DNA from 3 places in the Paenarthrobacter ureafaciens genome. Region 3 is predicted to be linked to each of the others. Evidence: riboswitches for the same ligand, from Rfam matches in the RefSeq annotation. Region 3 holds a riboswitch; each other region holds the start of a gene.
What was found. Region 3 has a riboswitch for thiamine pyrophosphate ahead of AUR_RS07680 (ECF transporter S component). Riboswitches for the same ligand answer to the same signal wherever they lie in the genome.

Region 1: it holds a riboswitch for thiamine pyrophosphate, as region 3 does, so the genes downstream of both, thiD (bifunctional hydroxymethylpyrimidine kinase/phosphomethylpyrimidine kinase) here and AUR_RS07680 (ECF transporter S component) in region 3, are expected to answer to the same signal.
Region 2: it holds a riboswitch for thiamine pyrophosphate, as region 3 does, so the genes downstream of both, thiO (glycine oxidase ThiO) here and AUR_RS07680 (ECF transporter S component) in region 3, are expected to answer to the same signal.

Annotation. Positions count from the first base shown of each region.
Region 1 is NZ_SBHM01000006.1:255,638-260,743, forward strand. It holds gene rpmA (50S ribosomal protein L27) at 1-225, opposite strand, end outside; gene rplU (50S ribosomal protein L21) at 284-592, opposite strand; gene thiD (bifunctional hydroxymethylpyrimidine kinase/phosphomethylpyrimidine kinase) at 936-2,456, opposite strand; TPP riboswitch at 2,447-2,545, opposite strand; gene AUR_RS02285 (ribonuclease E/G) at 2,697-5,106, opposite strand, start outside.
Region 2 is NZ_SBHM01000006.1:676,334-681,439, forward strand. It holds gene AUR_RS04165 (thiazole synthase) at 1-153, opposite strand, end outside; gene thiS (sulfur carrier protein ThiS) at 156-392, opposite strand; gene thiO (glycine oxidase ThiO) at 389-1,648, opposite strand; TPP riboswitch at 1,641-1,758, opposite strand; gene thiE (thiamine phosphate synthase) at 1,786-2,448, shown strand; gene AUR_RS04185 (ferritin-like fold-containing protein) at 2,445-3,110, opposite strand; gene AUR_RS04190 (RNB domain-containing ribonuclease) at 3,152-4,609, shown strand; gene AUR_RS04195 (DEAD/DEAH box helicase) at 4,925-5,106, shown strand, end outside.
Region 3 is NZ_SBHM01000007.1:747,088-752,193, forward strand. It holds gene AUR_RS07670 (energy-coupling factor transporter transmembrane component T family protein) at 1-78, opposite strand, end outside; gene AUR_RS07675 (ABC transporter ATP-binding protein) at 75-1,616, opposite strand; gene AUR_RS07680 (ECF transporter S component) at 1,616-2,236, opposite strand; TPP riboswitch at 2,314-2,449, opposite strand; gene AUR_RS07685 (NUDIX hydrolase) at 2,633-3,304, shown strand; gene AUR_RS07690 (DUF4235 domain-containing protein) at 3,373-3,633, shown strand; gene mnhG (monovalent cation/H(+) antiporter subunit G) at 3,707-4,090, opposite strand; gene AUR_RS07700 (MrpF/PhaF family protein) at 4,080-4,358, opposite strand; gene AUR_RS07705 (Na+/H+ antiporter subunit E) at 4,355-4,921, opposite strand; gene AUR_RS07710 (Na+/H+ antiporter subunit D) at 4,918-5,106, opposite strand, start outside.

The DNA.
Region 1 (5,106 bases), on a different contig from region 3:
ACGGCCACGGCGAGTACCGAACTCAACCGCACCGGCTTCGAGGGCGAACAGGGTGTCGTCGCCACCGCGACCGACGCCTGCACCGGGGTGGAAGTGGGTGCCACGCTGGCGAACGATGATTTCGCCTGCGGAAACTACCTGGCCACCGAAACGCTTGACGCCGAGGCGCTGTGCGTTGGAGTCACGACCGTTGCGAGTGGAGCTCGCGCCTTTTTTGTGTGCCATGTGAAATGCCTGCCTCTAAATTTCTGGGGAAACTGAAATCTGAACTACGTAACGGACGTTACGCGATGCTCGTGATCTTGATCTTGGTCAGTTCCTGACGGTGACCCTGGCGCTTCTTGTAGCCGGTCTTGTTCTTGAACTTCTGGATGACAATCTTGGGACCGCGGAGGTCTTCCAGGATCTCAGCCGTGACCTTCACCTTGGCCAGGTCCGCAGCAGCGGAGGTGACCTTGTCGCCGTCAACCAGGAGCAAGGCGGGCAGCTCAAGCGTGCTGCCGGCTCCACCGGGGACGCGGTTCAGAGTTACGTAGTCTCCAACGGAAACCTTTTCTTGGCGGCCGCCTGCGCGGACAATCGCGTACACCACTTGGGTACTCACTTCTCTCGACGTTTCTTACTAAATTTGCGTGCGGAACCCCGAACCGGAATCAGGCCTGGTTCACGCTGTGCCTCAACGCCGTGGACTTCAGATCGAAGCCCGCGAGTCATCCCATGAACAATTCCAAGGGGCATAACCCAAGTGTTGGCGTAAGCACCGAAGATCAAGATTACGCTAGTTTGACCTTCAGCTGCAAATGAGGCCGGGTCCGGAAGCCACCACGTGACGCTTGTCACCAGTAGGAACGGACGTTCCCGGCACCGTGCCCATACAGCTTACAGCCTCTACGTGGCCTTGCCGTTGATTTCCCGTCCGACGCGCGGCGTCCGTGTTACGAATGCAGTCTTGGGGCATCAAAGAACGCGGTCTCGTAGCGGCAGGACTGGACGAAGGCTTCCTTCATGGCAGCCCGCTCACGGCCGGATGCCGCAGCTGCTGCGGCATCCGTGAGAGCAATCGCCTTCCGCGTCGCCTCCGCAAAATCCTCGTCCGCATAGGTCCTCAGCCAATCCGCGTAGGGATGGTTCTCCGGGGAACCGGCTTGGACGAAGTCGGCGTGCAGTTGCTGCCCCACTTCCGCATACAGCCAGTAGCAGGGCAGGACCGCAGCAAGCAGGACGCCGTAGCTTCCCGAAGCAGATGACGCCACCAGATGGTCCACGTAGGCCTTGGTGACTGGGCCGCTCTGCGTCGTCGCTTCACGGCCGCTCAGCCAGTTCCGGTGCAATTCGGATTCCACGTCAAGGCACTGTTGGGAACCCCGGGCCCAGAACAGCTGCTCTTCTTCGGTCGGGGCGAGGGCACCTGCCCGGGCAAGCACCCTGGAATACCCGTTGAGGTAAAGGGCGTCCTGGGCCAGGTAGTAACTGAACTCGGACTCCGGCAACTCCCCGGACCCCAAGTCCCGTATGAAGGCAAGCCCTTGGATGGCTTCCAGCTCCACGGCGGCTTCCTTCCACAGGAGGGCAGCGAAGGCCCCGGGCCGGGATGATTCCCGGAGATGGTGGAAATGGTGGATCGGACCGCTCCCCTGGCCCACTTCAAGATCGTCAGCCCTCATCAGAGCCTCGCGCAACCAGGGCTTGACTTCCCGCAGGGACGCCTCCCAATCTCCTGTTCTTGCCTGGACAGTGGCCAGGGCCGAGGACAACGAGCAGCCAGTGCCGTGGCTGTTCCGTGTCTGAACACGCGGTCCCCCGACTTCGATCACGTCCTGACGCAGCAAACCGCTGGTGTTGATGAGCGCATCCGGACACTGCGCCCCCGGCAAGTGGCCTCCCTTGACCAGCACCGTATTGCCGCACTCCCCGGCCAACCGTTTGCCCTGGTCCAGCGCCGCAGGCCAGTCCTCCGCTTCGGGTTCCCCCAGCAGCATGGCCAGTTCCGGAAGGTTGGGTGTAATGAGGTCCGCCATCGGCAGAAGGTCACGCAAGGCTGCCTCGGCTGATTCCCGCAGCAACCGGTCACCGCTGGTGGCCACCATCACCGGGTCCAGGACCACGACGGCGGGACGTACCTTGGCAAGCCAGGTCCGGACCTCGTTGATGACGGCGGCATCACCGAGCATCCCGATCTTCACGGCGTCGATAGCGACGTCGCTGCTGACGGTTTCCAACTGCTGGCGGAGGAATTCCACCGGCGGCACATGCACACCGCTGACGCCCCGCGTGTTCTGGGCCGTCAGCGCGGTGATGGCGGCCATACCGTAGCCGCCGTGCGCAGCAATGCTTTTAAGGTCCGCTTGGATCCCCGCCCCGCCGGAGGGGTCCGAACCAGCAATGCTCAACACCCTCGGATGTGTACGGATGACCGCTGGCAACGGATAAACAGCAGAAGACGACATTGAAGTCATGGAGACATCCCTTCGCCGGTGCTAACCGGACAGGTTCAACGGGTCTGGATCTCAGCCCGGCCCAATGCCCGGCACCCCGTGTCAGTGTCCTAGCCTAGCCCGGAAGCCCCTCACGCCGGGAACCCCGGCGGCTAACGGCCTGGATATGACCCCAGCGGGCGGATGATGACCCGTTGCACGACGAAGGCCGCACAGCATGCGCTGCGCGGCCTTCGTTCCACCTGTGTCTTCAGTGCCTGTTTACAGCTCCGACGCCGGAACACCCACCCCCAGGATGATCGGCTCCGATGCTGCAGTTGGCTTCTTTGCCGGCTCAGCCGGCGCCTTCGCTTCGTGCGAGGTCCCGCCACCTGTGGCGGCCCGAACGTCGTGGTGCTCAACGTTGGTCTCGTTGGCAGCGCCCTGGGCCCTGCTGGCGCTGCGGTTCCGCCTGCCGCGCCGGCCACGGGCGCCGGACCGGGACTCCACGGGTTCGGTACCAGCGGACGTGACTGCCAAGGGGTCGGCGCTCCCGGGAGCCTCAGCAGATTCAACATTCCCGGGCGCGTCCTGCCCAGACCCGGCAACCTCAGACCCGGGGACAACCTCAGGTGTGCCACCCAAGTGCGAGAAGGCCTCAGCCAGCAGATCCAGGCTCATGGCAGGTTTCTTGGCAGGTTCGTCGTGATGCTCCACGAAGGGCAGAGCCACTTCCTCTCCGCCGAAGCGCAGTACCGGAGCCGGACGGCCCTCCCTGGCCGCAGTTTCTGCCGGGGTGGAGCCCTGCGTCTGCCCGCCCTGCTCAGGGGCCTGGGCGGCATCCCCTTGGGCAGGAGCCGACTGCGCAGGAGCCTTCCGGGCAGGATCCGCCTGGGCGGGACCCGACTGGCCTGCTTCCGCCTTGCCGGCGGCGCGTGCTGCTTCCTCGGCGCGGTGCACCTCGTCATCGTGCAGGTGTGCAGCGTGCGCAGCAGCGGCGATCGTCGCCAATGCGGCCCGGGTAGCCTCTGCCTTGGCTTTCTGGGCGGGATCCACGGACTCAGCCGGAGCGGGTGCCGTCGGGGCAGCGGCCGGCTGGACCGGCGTCGTAGCTTCCGGTGCCTGGTTGCCCCCCTTGCCGCGGCGACGCTTACGCTCACTGCGCTGGGACGGCTGCTGTGCTTCGGTGTGGGACCGGTGCTGCTCGGCAGCCACCACATTCGCGCGGCGGTGCTCCACGGGCTCGTCGTGCGTTACCACGCCGCGGCCGGCACAGTGCTCGCATTGCTCACCGAAGACCTCCAGCAAGCCTGTGCCCATGCGCTTGCGCGTCATCTGGACGAGGCCCAGGGACGTCACCTCCGCCACCTGGTGCTTGGTGCGGTCGCGGCCAAGGCACTCCACCAGCCGGCGCAGCACCAAGTCCCTGTTGGACTCCAGGACCATATCGATGAAGTCGATGACGATGATGCCGCCGATGTCACGGAGGCGGAGCTGGCGAACTACCTCTTCGGCCGCTTCCAGATTGTTCTTGGTGACGGTCTCTTCCAAGTTGCCGCCGCTGCCGGTGAACTTGCCGGTGTTGACGTCCACGACAGTCATGGCCTCGGTACGGTCGATCACCAAAGAGCCGCCGGACGGCAGGAAAACCTTGCGTTCCAGAGCCTTGTGGATTTGTTCGTCAATGCGCCAGGCAGCAAAGATGTCCTGGTCCTTGGTCCACTTTTCCAAGCGACCCACCAGGTCAGGTGCAACGTACGTAACGTAGGCCTCAATGGTGTCCCAGGCTTCGTCGCCGGAAACAATCAGCTTGGAGAAGTCTTCGTTGAAGACGTCCCGAACCACCTTGATGGTGAGGTCCGGTTCGCCGTACAGCAGCTCCGGTGCGAGCACCTTGGTTGAGGACGCCTGGCTCTCGATGCCTTCCCACTGCGCCCGGAGGCGGTTGATGTCGTGGGTCAGTTCCTCTTCCGACGCGCCTTCGGCGGCCGTGCGGACAATAACGCCTGCGTTCTCCGGCAAACGGTCCTTGAGGATCCGCTTGAGGCGGTTCCGTTCGACGTCGGGCAGTTTCCGGGAGATTCCGGTCATGGAACCGCCCGGAACATAGACGAGGTAGCGGCCAGGCAGGGAGATCTGGCTGGTCAGGCGCGCACCCTTATGACCCACGGGGTCCTTGGTGACCTGCACCAGGACGGAGTCTCCGGACTTGAGCGCGTTCTCGATCCGGCGCGGTTGGCCCTCAAGGTTCACCGCGTCCCAGTTCACCTCGCCGGCATAGAGCACCGCATTGCGGCCGCGTCCAATGTCGACGAACGCTGCCTCCATGGACGGCAGGACGTTCTGTACTTTGCCCAGGTAGACGTTTCCGATGAGGGAGTCCTGCTGGGTCTTGGAAACAAAGTGTTCAGCCAGCACGCCGTCTTCCAGGACGCCGATCTGGATTCTGTCATCGCGCTGGCGGACGATCATCTGGCGGTCGACGGACTCACGACGCGCCAGGAACTCGGCCTCGGTGATGACCTGGCGGCGGCGACCGGTTTCGCGCGATTCGCGGCGTCGCTGCTTCTTGGCTTCGAGCCTGGTTGAACCCTTGACGCTCGCCACCCGGTTGGAGGCAGCGGTCTCGGTGATGGGGCGGGGCGCCCGGACCCGGGTGACCGTGTTGGGCGGATCGTCATCCGATCCGCCG
Region 2 (5,106 bases), on a different contig from region 3:
TACCGTGGTGAGCTCCGTGCCGGAAGCCACCAGGGCCGCCCCCAAACCGTCCAGGCTCGGGGCGCCACCGGTGCCCATGATGAGCCGCGAACTGAAGGCGACACCGTCGATTTCCAGCGTGTCAGTAGTCGTTTCGGTGTTGAGGATGGTCATGCTCAGCCTCCCTGGACTGCGGTAACGAGTTCGAGTTCATCGCCGTCGGCGAGGTTCGTTGCTGCCCACTGGCTACGCGGGACCACCTCCGCATTGCGCGCGACGGCGACACCCAGCTTGCCGCCGTCGGCCGCCTGTCCGCTCGGGTCGAGGGCGCGTCCGGTAACGGACGTGACCAGGGTGCTGACGGATGCGCCATCGGCCACGGTGTGCCGGGCCCCATTGAGTGTGATGTTCATGCTGTTTCCTTGGTGGAAGCGATGGATGGTGTTGGAATGCCGCGCCCGGCGAGGGCGCCTTGCGGAGAAAAACGATCCGGACGGAACCGGACCCACCGGTCATCCGCGGAACCGTCGAGCAAGCCGGCCACGATCTGTGCGGCTATGGGGGTCAGGAGTACGCCGTGGCGGAAGAAACCCGTGGCTATGATCAGGCCCCGGAGGGCGCCGTCCGCCGCGCCCACCCGCCCCAGGAGCGGAGCGTTGTCAGGGGTGCCCGGCCGTGCACGGGCTGTCACTTCGATGAGCTCCAGCTCACCGACTGCGGGGACCAGGATCTGGGCGTCCCGAAGCAGCTGGTACACGCCGCCGGCAGACACCGCATTCGATCCCGTCGAGAGCCCGTCCTCGCGTTGGGTTGCCCCGATCACCACGGTCCCGTCCTCGCGGGGCACGATGTATACCGGCACTCCCCGCACCATTCCGCGGACTGTGGAGGTCAGCAACGGCCGCAGGTCCTCCGGTACCCGGAGCCTGAGGATGTCTCCGTAAACCGGCCTGAGCGGCAGGTGCAGGTCCTCAGGAAGTCCGCCGGTCGCCGCAGCCGCCAAGCCATTGGCCAGCACGGTTTCCCTTGCCGCTACCACTTGGCCGGTGGAGAGTTCAGCGCCCACAACGCGGTCACCCTCCCACAGCAGCCGCCGGGCCTCCGCTGCCAGCTGGAACCCGCTGCTCGCGCCCGGGACCCATGTGGCATCCGACGGGGTGTGCGCGGCCAATCCGGCGAGTATGCACTCCGCCAGCCGGCGGGGGTCCACTTGGTGGTCGGCCGGGATATCGAAAGCGCATGAAATTCCGGGGCTGAGCAGCGGCTCGCGCTGCCGCGCGTCCCGCAGCATCAACGGCTCCACTGTGAGCCCCGCCGCCTGTTGCACGGAGCGCAGATCGGCGAGCGCCCGTCGATCGGCGGCGTCGGCACCCACCGCGAGCGTCGACGTCGTGCTGTAGCCGGTGGTGACGCCGGTACCGGACAATCCGGACACGAACGTTGGCCATAGCCTGGACGATTCGAGCATCAGTTCCAGGAGATCTTCTTCCTGGTAGTGGAGTTCGCTCACGGGGGCCAGCATCCCGGCCGCTGCAAAGGTTGCTCCACTGGCAGGGTTCGGATCGATGAGGGCCACGGAACGGCCTGTGGCCCGGATCCGGTGGGCGATGCCCAGGCCGACTACGCCTGCGCCGATGACGGCAACGTCTGCTTCGATGGCTTCTGCCATTGGTTTCCTTCCCTACGCCGGTATTAGCCGGATCAGGTCAAGCGGTCGGCTCTGAAGCCCTCTCAGCCGGACGGTCATATGACGCTGTCACGGCTCCCGCAGTACGTGCCCAGTTTAGAGGAACTACTCTGGTTTCCATGACCCAGCCTGATCTCCTCACCGACGCCCGCCTCTACCTGTGCACCGATGCCCGCCGGCGGCAAGGCGATTTCGAAGACTTTGTGGACGCCGCGTTCGAAGGCGGCGTGGACATCATCCAGCTCCGTGACAAGACCCTTGAGGCCGCCGAGGAACTGGAGCTGCTCGAGGTCCTGAACAAAGTTGCCGCCCGGCATTCCAAGCTGTGGGCGGTCAACGACCGGGCTGATATCGCCCGTGTTTCCGGGGCTCCCGTGTTCCACGTGGGCCAAAAGGACCTTCCGCTGCCCGTGGCCCGGCAGCTGCTCGGGGACACCACCGCCATAGGTCTCTCCACGCATGGGCCTGATCAGGTGGACGCGGCCATTGCGGCTTCGTCGGGCAGTGCAGGACTGGACTACTTCTGCGTCGGTCCCCTCTGGACCACACCCACCAAACCGGGCCGGACGCCAGTAGGCCTGGGCTTGGTCACATATGCCGCCGAAGCTGTGGAACGCGCAGGATCCGCCCTTCCCTGGTTTGCCATTGGCGGGATCGATCTTTCGAATGTGGAGCAGGTGGTTGCGGCAGGAGCCAGCCGCATCGTCGTAGTCCGCGCCATCACCGAAGCAGAAGACCCGACGGCGGCGGCCAAGTCGCTGCTCGAAGCCCTGGACGCCTAGGCAGCCAGTCCGAGGCCCGTCATCCGGCGGCCGTGGTGATCGGCGAGTTCCGCCGTCAACCGGCCTACCTCCGCCTTGGCCTGTCCGTCATGAAGTACGGCACGCAGGTCCGGGTGCTCCAACGCCACCCGTTGCACCTGGGTGAGGGCCTCACCCACCAGCCTTCGGCCCCATAGGGCAAGGCGCGAAGCCAACCTGGGATCGTCCCTCAGGGCCCGCATGAGGAGGATGCGCAACGCCTCGGTGGCTTGGTCCGCAGAAGCGACTTTCCGGACGAATTGCTGTGTCCCGGCATCCAGGAAGGCGGACACCGTCCTGTAGAAGTCCGAGGACACCGTGTCGATGATGTACGCCTTCAGAACAGACTCGTACCAGTCCCCTGGCGGGGTGCGTTCGTGGAAGTGATCGAATGACGGCTGGAAGCGAAGCATGGCGTCCTCGGGGTCCCGCCCCATCTCGGTAAGCCGGCCGCTGATCAACGCATAGTTGCCGAATGCACCGACCGCGATCTTGGCAAAGGTAGCCCGGTCCCGGAGGGTAGGAGCGAAGCGGGAGTCCGCGGACAACCGCCCGAACGCTGACAATTCGCCATAGGCCATGGCTCCCAGCAGCTCTGCCGGGAGAACGTCCGCGGGAATTCCGCCAGGAGTGGACGTGCCCATGGTCCAAGACTATCCGCCGTTTTCGGGCTAGTCTGACTTTCGTGTCACATCATCGGATAGCGCCCAACGTCGACGATTCTTCCGACCGGCTCGCTGCCTCCCTGGCTGCCTTGAGGAGCGAGCTGGAACTACCCGGCGACTACCCTGCCGACGCCGAGCATGAAGCGCGCCAGGCGGTTCAAAACCTGCAATTGCCGCCCCGCAGCCTGCTGGACGTGCCGTTCGTGACCATAGACCCCGCGACTTCCACCGATCTGGACCAAGCGCTGTTCATTCAGCGTAACGATGCCGGTTACAAGGTCCTGTACGCAATTGCCGACGTGCCGTCCTTCGTGGCCCCCGGCGGAGCCTTGGACGCCGAAACGCGGCGGCGCGGGCAAACGTTCTACGCACCGGACGGAAGGGTCCCGCTGCATCCGGAGGTCATCAGCGAGCAAGCCGGGAGCCTCCTGGCAGAGCAGGAATGCAGCGCCTTCGTGTGGGACTTCGACCTCGACCACAACGCGGAAGTGGTCTCCATGTCCGTGGAGCGGGCCACCGTTCGCAGCCGTGCAAAGCTCAGCTACAAGGGTGCACAGAAGCAGATCGATGCGGGAACCGCCCCCGAGGTCCTCATGCTCCTGAAGGAAGTGGGCCTGAAGCGGGTCGAACTCGAGCGCAAACGCGGCGGGGCGAGCCTGAACATGCCAGAACAGGAGATCGTCCAGGTCACCGACGGCGACTACCGGATCGTGGCTGCTCCCTCGCTGCCGATCGAGGACTGGAACGCCCAGATGTCCCTGATGACCGGAATGGCTGCGGCCCAATTGATGCTCGACGGCAAGGTGGGCATCCTGCGGACCATGCCGGCCCCTGATGAGCGCTCCTTACTGCACTTCAAGCGCCAAACCCAGGCCCTCGGAAAACCGTGGGACGGCGACATCAGCTACGGCGAGTACCTCCGGACCCTCGATGGTTCGGATCCGAAGCAATTGGCCATCCTCCACTCCGCCGGCATGCTGTTCCGGGGCGCCGGCTACACCCCGTTCGACGGTGAGGTACCGGAGAACGTTGTCCAGTCCGCCATCGGGGCCCCGTACGCGCACACCACTGCTCCACTCCGCAGGCTCATTGACCGCTTTGTCCTGGTGATCTGCGAAGCCCTCAGCAACGGCCGGGAGATCCCCGTGTGGGCACGGGAAGCGCTGCCTGACCTGCCCGGGATCATGGCTGCTTCCGACTCATTGGCAGGCCGCTTGGAGCGAATGGCCCTGGACACCGTGGAAGCCGCGCTCGCGGCAAACCACGTAGGTCAGGTATTCGACGCCGTGGTGATTTCCGGGTCCAAGCCGTCCAACGGGAACGGCAACGGCAATGGCCCCTACGGCACCGTGCAGATCGCCGAACCTGCCGTCACTGCCCGATGCGATGGTGAGCTGGTGTCCGGAATCCAGGTGCGCGTGCGCCTGGTGAAGGCCGACATCACCGGCCGGGTGATCAGGTTCGAACTGGCCGAATGACACCTAGTGGGCCAGGGAATCCGCGGTGTCGGGCCGCTATGGGCCTCAGGGATTTCGGCCGCAACGGGGTTTTTGTCCGGCACAGGATAGACTGGGACAGTAGTAATGGATGCCCGGTCGTTGATTCAGTTAATTTTTGAACTCAACAAGCCCGCCCCTACGCGATCTTGAGATGTGCCCGCTGGTCCCCAGTGCCAGTACTTAGATAGCCCGCGATCGGCTTCCACTGGAAATGCTTGCGCCAGTTCGTGCTCCGGTACAGCTTTGCCGCCGTTGAGCATGCAGCGCCTGCCCAAATGAATAAGGAAACTCCCTGTGAGTGAATTGCACACCCATGAAGTCCTGACGGACTCCACCGGAACCGAGACCATCGAACCCGAGGAAACGATCACCTCGGACGAGACCCCCCACGAGATCGAAGAGAAGTCCTTCGCCGACTTCGACGTCCGCGCGGACATCGTCGAGTCCCTCGCCGACGCCGGAATTACGCACCCGTT
Region 3 (5,106 bases):
CACCGCAACGAACTTCGCCAGGGGGTTGGCCTTGGTCAGCACCGCGTTGTTTCCGGTGAGGCTTAGCGCATCCCTCATGCCGCACCCGCTTCCTGCCTGGCAGCTTCAGTGGCCGGGTCCAGCCGCAACTCCATGCCGCCCAGCACTGCGCTGAATTCCTCGTCGTGGGTGACGGACACAACGGCCGTGCCCTGGTCCAGCAACTCGGACAGGAACGACGCGAGTTCCGCCCAGGTGTTGGCATCCTGCCCGAAGGTGGGCTCATCGAGCACCAGGACCTGCGGGTGGGCGGCAAGGACGGTCGCAACGGAAAGCCGCCGCTTCTCGCCGCCGGACAGGGTGTAGGGATTCGCGTCCACCAAGTGCGTCAAGCGGAGCCTCTCCAGAAGTTCATCCACCCGCTCCTCACCCCTGCCGAGGTGGCGGGGCCCAAACATCAACTCATCCATCACTTTGCCCGTGACGAACTGATGCTCGGGCTCCTGGAACACCGTCCCGATGCGCGAAATCAGTTGATCCGCCTTCCACTTGAAGGGATCGATTCCGGCGCCTTCGGAAAGCTCGACGGCGGCTGAGACCTTTCCTGCCACCGGCGCCAGAAGGCCGGCCATCGTGAGCGCAAAGGTGGACTTCCCCGCACCGTTGGGGCCAGTGATGGTCAACGCCCGTCCTGCCCGCACCTGAGCGGACACACCGGCTTGGACCGGGATGGGCGGGATGCTCTTGAAACCCCTCCGTCGGGGCTTTTCGCGGGAAACGGCCACGTGCTCTGCTGCGAGGAGCAACTCCGCCGGCCCCTCGGCGGTGGTCCTGGTACGGGTACGGGGCACATATCCCGGGACCCAGACTCCGGCTGTGATGAGCATGCTCCGGGCTTCGGCGAGCACCTGATCGGGAGGGCCGTCCAACAGCACTCCGCCACCGGCCGAGCCCGGCTGGAGGACCACGATGCGGTCAACCAAGTCCTTCCATACGGACACCCGGTGTTCTACAACCACCAGCGTGGCACCGGTCTTCTCCAGGCAGCGGCGAACTGCGTCCCGGACTTCCAGCACGCCGGCCGGGTCCAGATTCGCCGTTGGTTCATCGAGCAGGATCAGCCCCGGCCGCATCGCCAGGATCCCGGCCAGCGCCAGGCGCTGCTTCTGTCCGCCGGAAAGAGCCGCCGTCGGGTGGTCCAACGCGAGGCCGTCGCCGGCAGCGGTACGCAACCCGACGTCGTCGAGCGCTTCATGGACCCGGGCCCAAATGTCGTCACGGGGCACGGCAAGGTTCTCGGCGCCGAAAGCGACGTCGTCGCCCACGCGGGACAGGACTACTTGCGTTTCCGGGTCCTGCTGCATGAGCCCGGCCCGGCCCCGCTGTTCGCGAGGTGCCGCACCGTCAATGAGGAGGGAACCGGTCTCGTCCGCGTCGTCTTCCTCATCGCCCAGCACCCCGGCGAGGGCGTGCAGGAACGTCGATTTGCCGGCGCCGGACGGCCCCAGCAGCAGAACCCGTTCCCCGGGTTCGATCTGCAGGTCCAGCCCCTGGATGGCTGGTACCGTCCGGCCGGAATGCCGCCAGCCCCAGCCGTTGGCGGAGATGGCGGCGGGCCGTACCTGTGCCGGTCCCATCAGTTGAAGACTGGCTCTGACGCGGCTTTCCGGGACGCGAAGGAGCTCAGGACGCCCGTGGACGCGAGCCCGCGGGTGGCCACCCAGGACAGTGCCCCGGCGATGATTGCACCCGAAATGGTGGTGAAGGCGATGTAGGCCAGCTTGTCGACGGCTTCGTAGGCGATGTTCCAGCCCCACGGCATGAAGGAATCGTTGAGGCCGCAGAACAGTCCTGCCCCGGCACCCGCGAGGAGGGCCACCGGGAGGTTGAACTTCTTGTAGCGGAAGGCGGCGAAGATCAGTTCCGCGCCGAGGCCCTGAAGGACACCGGAGATCAGGACCGTGGTGCCGTACTGGGACCCCATGATGAGCTCACCCGTTGCTGCGACGGCTTCGCAGAACAGCGCTGCTCCCGGTTTGCGGATGATGAGCATGCCCAGCACGGCCGGGATCATCCACCCACCGGCGATCAGGCCGGTGAGGGGCGGATAAGCAGCATTCATGGGAACGGATACGAGTGCGGCGCCCTGGGACCAGGCCCAGAAGATCACTCCGCCTGCGATGGCAATCAGCGCCGCCACCACAATGTCTACAACGCGCCAGCTGTTGCCGGCCTTCTTCACGCTTGACGTGGTCATTCTTAGCCTCCTGAGGTTACAGGAGGGGAAAGTGCTCCCCGGTATTCCCGGCGGCCTGCTGCCATCCGGTTCCGGACACTCTGAGAAGCTCGACTCCCTTGCGCCGGTACTAACCGGATCAGGTTCGAGGGTCTGCGGCTGTCCGCACTCTCAGCGCCCTCGCGTCTCCTGCATGCCTGCAGGTTCGACGGCGGCGCTCCCCTGTCGTTATCAATCTGCCCTTGTGGGCGTGCCCAGTTTACACCGGAAGGGGTGCGCCGGGTTATGGGCCCGGTCATAAACCTTTTTGCTGTTTCACGGGCGCACAGCCGCGACCGGCTGCGCTGCACACCTGAGAGAATGGGGCCAGCAGGTTCAGCACACCGGATTCACAGCAGCAAGAGGGGCGCCCATCCCATGACAGAACAGCCAGCCAAGGACACCCCCGTGGCCGAACCCCGTCTTGCCGCCAGCGTGATCCTGCTCCGGGATGCGGCGGCGGGACTGGAAGCCTTTGTCCAGCACAGGGTCTCTTCCATGGACTTTGCAGCAGGCATGGTGGTGTTCCCCGGCGGTCGCGTCGATGCCTCGGACGCGGAGGGCTGGGACTACTCCTCCGAACTGCTGGAAAGGCATGCGGCCGATTGGGCGATGAGCTCGATCGCAGCCTCCGACCCGTATGCGCAAGCCGGCACGGTGTTGGCGGCTGCCATCCGCGAAGTGTTCGAGGAAGCAGGGCTGACCCTCGACGCCTCCCAGCTCCGCCCTTGGGCCAACTGGGTGACGCCCACGGACATGCCCAAGCGCTTCGACACCTACTTCTACGTGGCCAGGCCCGCCCCCGGAGCCGAACCGCAGCACCAAACCACGGAGGCCTGGCAGTCACTCTGGATGCCGGTGGAAGGCATCCTGGCGGCCGAGGCAGAGGGCAAGCTTCAGCTCATGCCGCCAACCTATTTCCTGCTCAAGGAGATCTCGGAGTTCCACAGCGTGGAGGCCGTGTGGCAGGCCGAGCACCAAGTGCGGCCCGTCCTGTCACCTCCGGGCTCCATGGCTGCGTTCCTGAAGGAACGCGGGAACAAGCAGTAAACCGCGGTCCCCCTGAATGCCACGGCTTCCGCACGCGACCGCCACTGCCGTGCCGCTAGGCTGAGGTCATGAACTTCTTCTTCAAGCTTCTGGGTGCCGGCGTGAGCCTCGGCGCGGGTTTCCTTGGCACCAAACTGGTGAACAAGGGTTGGGAAAAGGCCACAGGCCACAAGCCGCCCACAGGCCACGACGACGTCGAGACGAGCCTCCGCTCAGCCCTGACCTTCGCGTTGGTGTCGGCTTTCGTCAGCACGCTCATCCAGGTGCTCACCAGCCGCGGAACCCAGCGTGCCATTGCCCGCTTCGCGAAGTCACAGGACATCATCTAGGAGTTCCCGGTTTCCTGACACGCGTCGCTGACACCCGTCCTTGGCACCCGTCAGGGTACGCAGGGAACGGGTGTCAGTTCTCCTTCTGGCTTTCGGCTGCCCGCTGGACCACTGCTTCCAGTTCATCCTTGGTCAGCAGTTCCCGGTGTCCATGCTTGGTGCGGTACGCGGAGCGGCCCACCATGTGCGCGGAGACTGGCGCGGTGAGCAGCTGGAAGATCCAGGCCACCAGCAGGACCGGCCACACCCACCACGTCCTCATCTGCAGCCCTATGGAGGCCAGCATCAGGAACAGCCCCAGGACCTGGGGCTTGGTGGCGGCGTGCATGCGGCTCATCAGGTCGGGAAAACGCAGCAAGCCAATAGCGGCGCCCAGGGACATCAACGCGCCCACCACCAGAAAGACGGCGGTCACGCCATCAATGACTGCGTCCATGCCTGTCGCATCAGGACTCATTGCTTTGACCCCTTCTGTCGGCCACGAAGCGGGCAACCGTTACGGATCCAATGAATCCAATGACGGCCAAGGCAACCAGCAACATGAGGTTGTTCAAGTGGCGGTTCACGGCCATGTCGATAGCCAGCGCCGCGCCAAGGATGGCCAGCAGGACGTCCGAAGCCAACACGCGGTCCAGGAGTGACGGGCCGACCGCGATCCGGATGATGGCCCCGGCAGCCGCCAGGCTCAGGATCACCGCCGTAACCACCAGTACAAGTTCCTTCATAGCGCTGCCCCTTTCACGCCTGGCCGCTGCTCGCTTTGCAGCGCATCCAGTTCCTCACGGGTTCCCATGATCCGGATCAGCCCGGCTTCGATGTCCTGGACCTCCCGGCGGATCTTCTGGATGTCCTCTTCGGTTTTCATGTTCAGGGCGTGCAGGTACAGGGTGGACGTAGAGCGGTCCACTTCCACCACCAGCGAGCCCGGAATCAGCGAAATGACGTGGCCGGTGGCCGTCACCATGAGGTCGGAATGGCTCCGCAACGGAACAGCTACGATGGCGCTGCGCACGCTGGGCCCTTTGACCACGGCCAAGTAGAGGACCAGGAAGCTCGCTGCCGCCACTTTGCCGAGGAACATGAGGGCGAAGCGGAATGCCCGGAGCACATTGAACCGCCCACTGAGCTCCACGGGCGGAAGGTAGAACAGCTTGGCCACAATGATCGCAATCAACGCACCGAACAGCAGGTTGCCCGGGCTGAAGTCCCGCCAGAGGGCACCCCACACGATGACGAGCCATACGAGCAGCGGCAGTTCGGTCCGGAAGGATATGGGTTTACGGCTCATTTGGCATCACCCGGCTGCGCCTGCGCGGGCACGGGAGCGGTGTCACCCAGGACGGAGTGGATGTACGCACCCCGGTCCAGCATGATTTCCGCAGACCCGCCGGCGAGTTTGAAGAGCGGTCCGGCGAAGACTGTCAGTGCCACGCCGAAGACCACCAGCGCTGCGGTAGAACCCACCATGCTTCG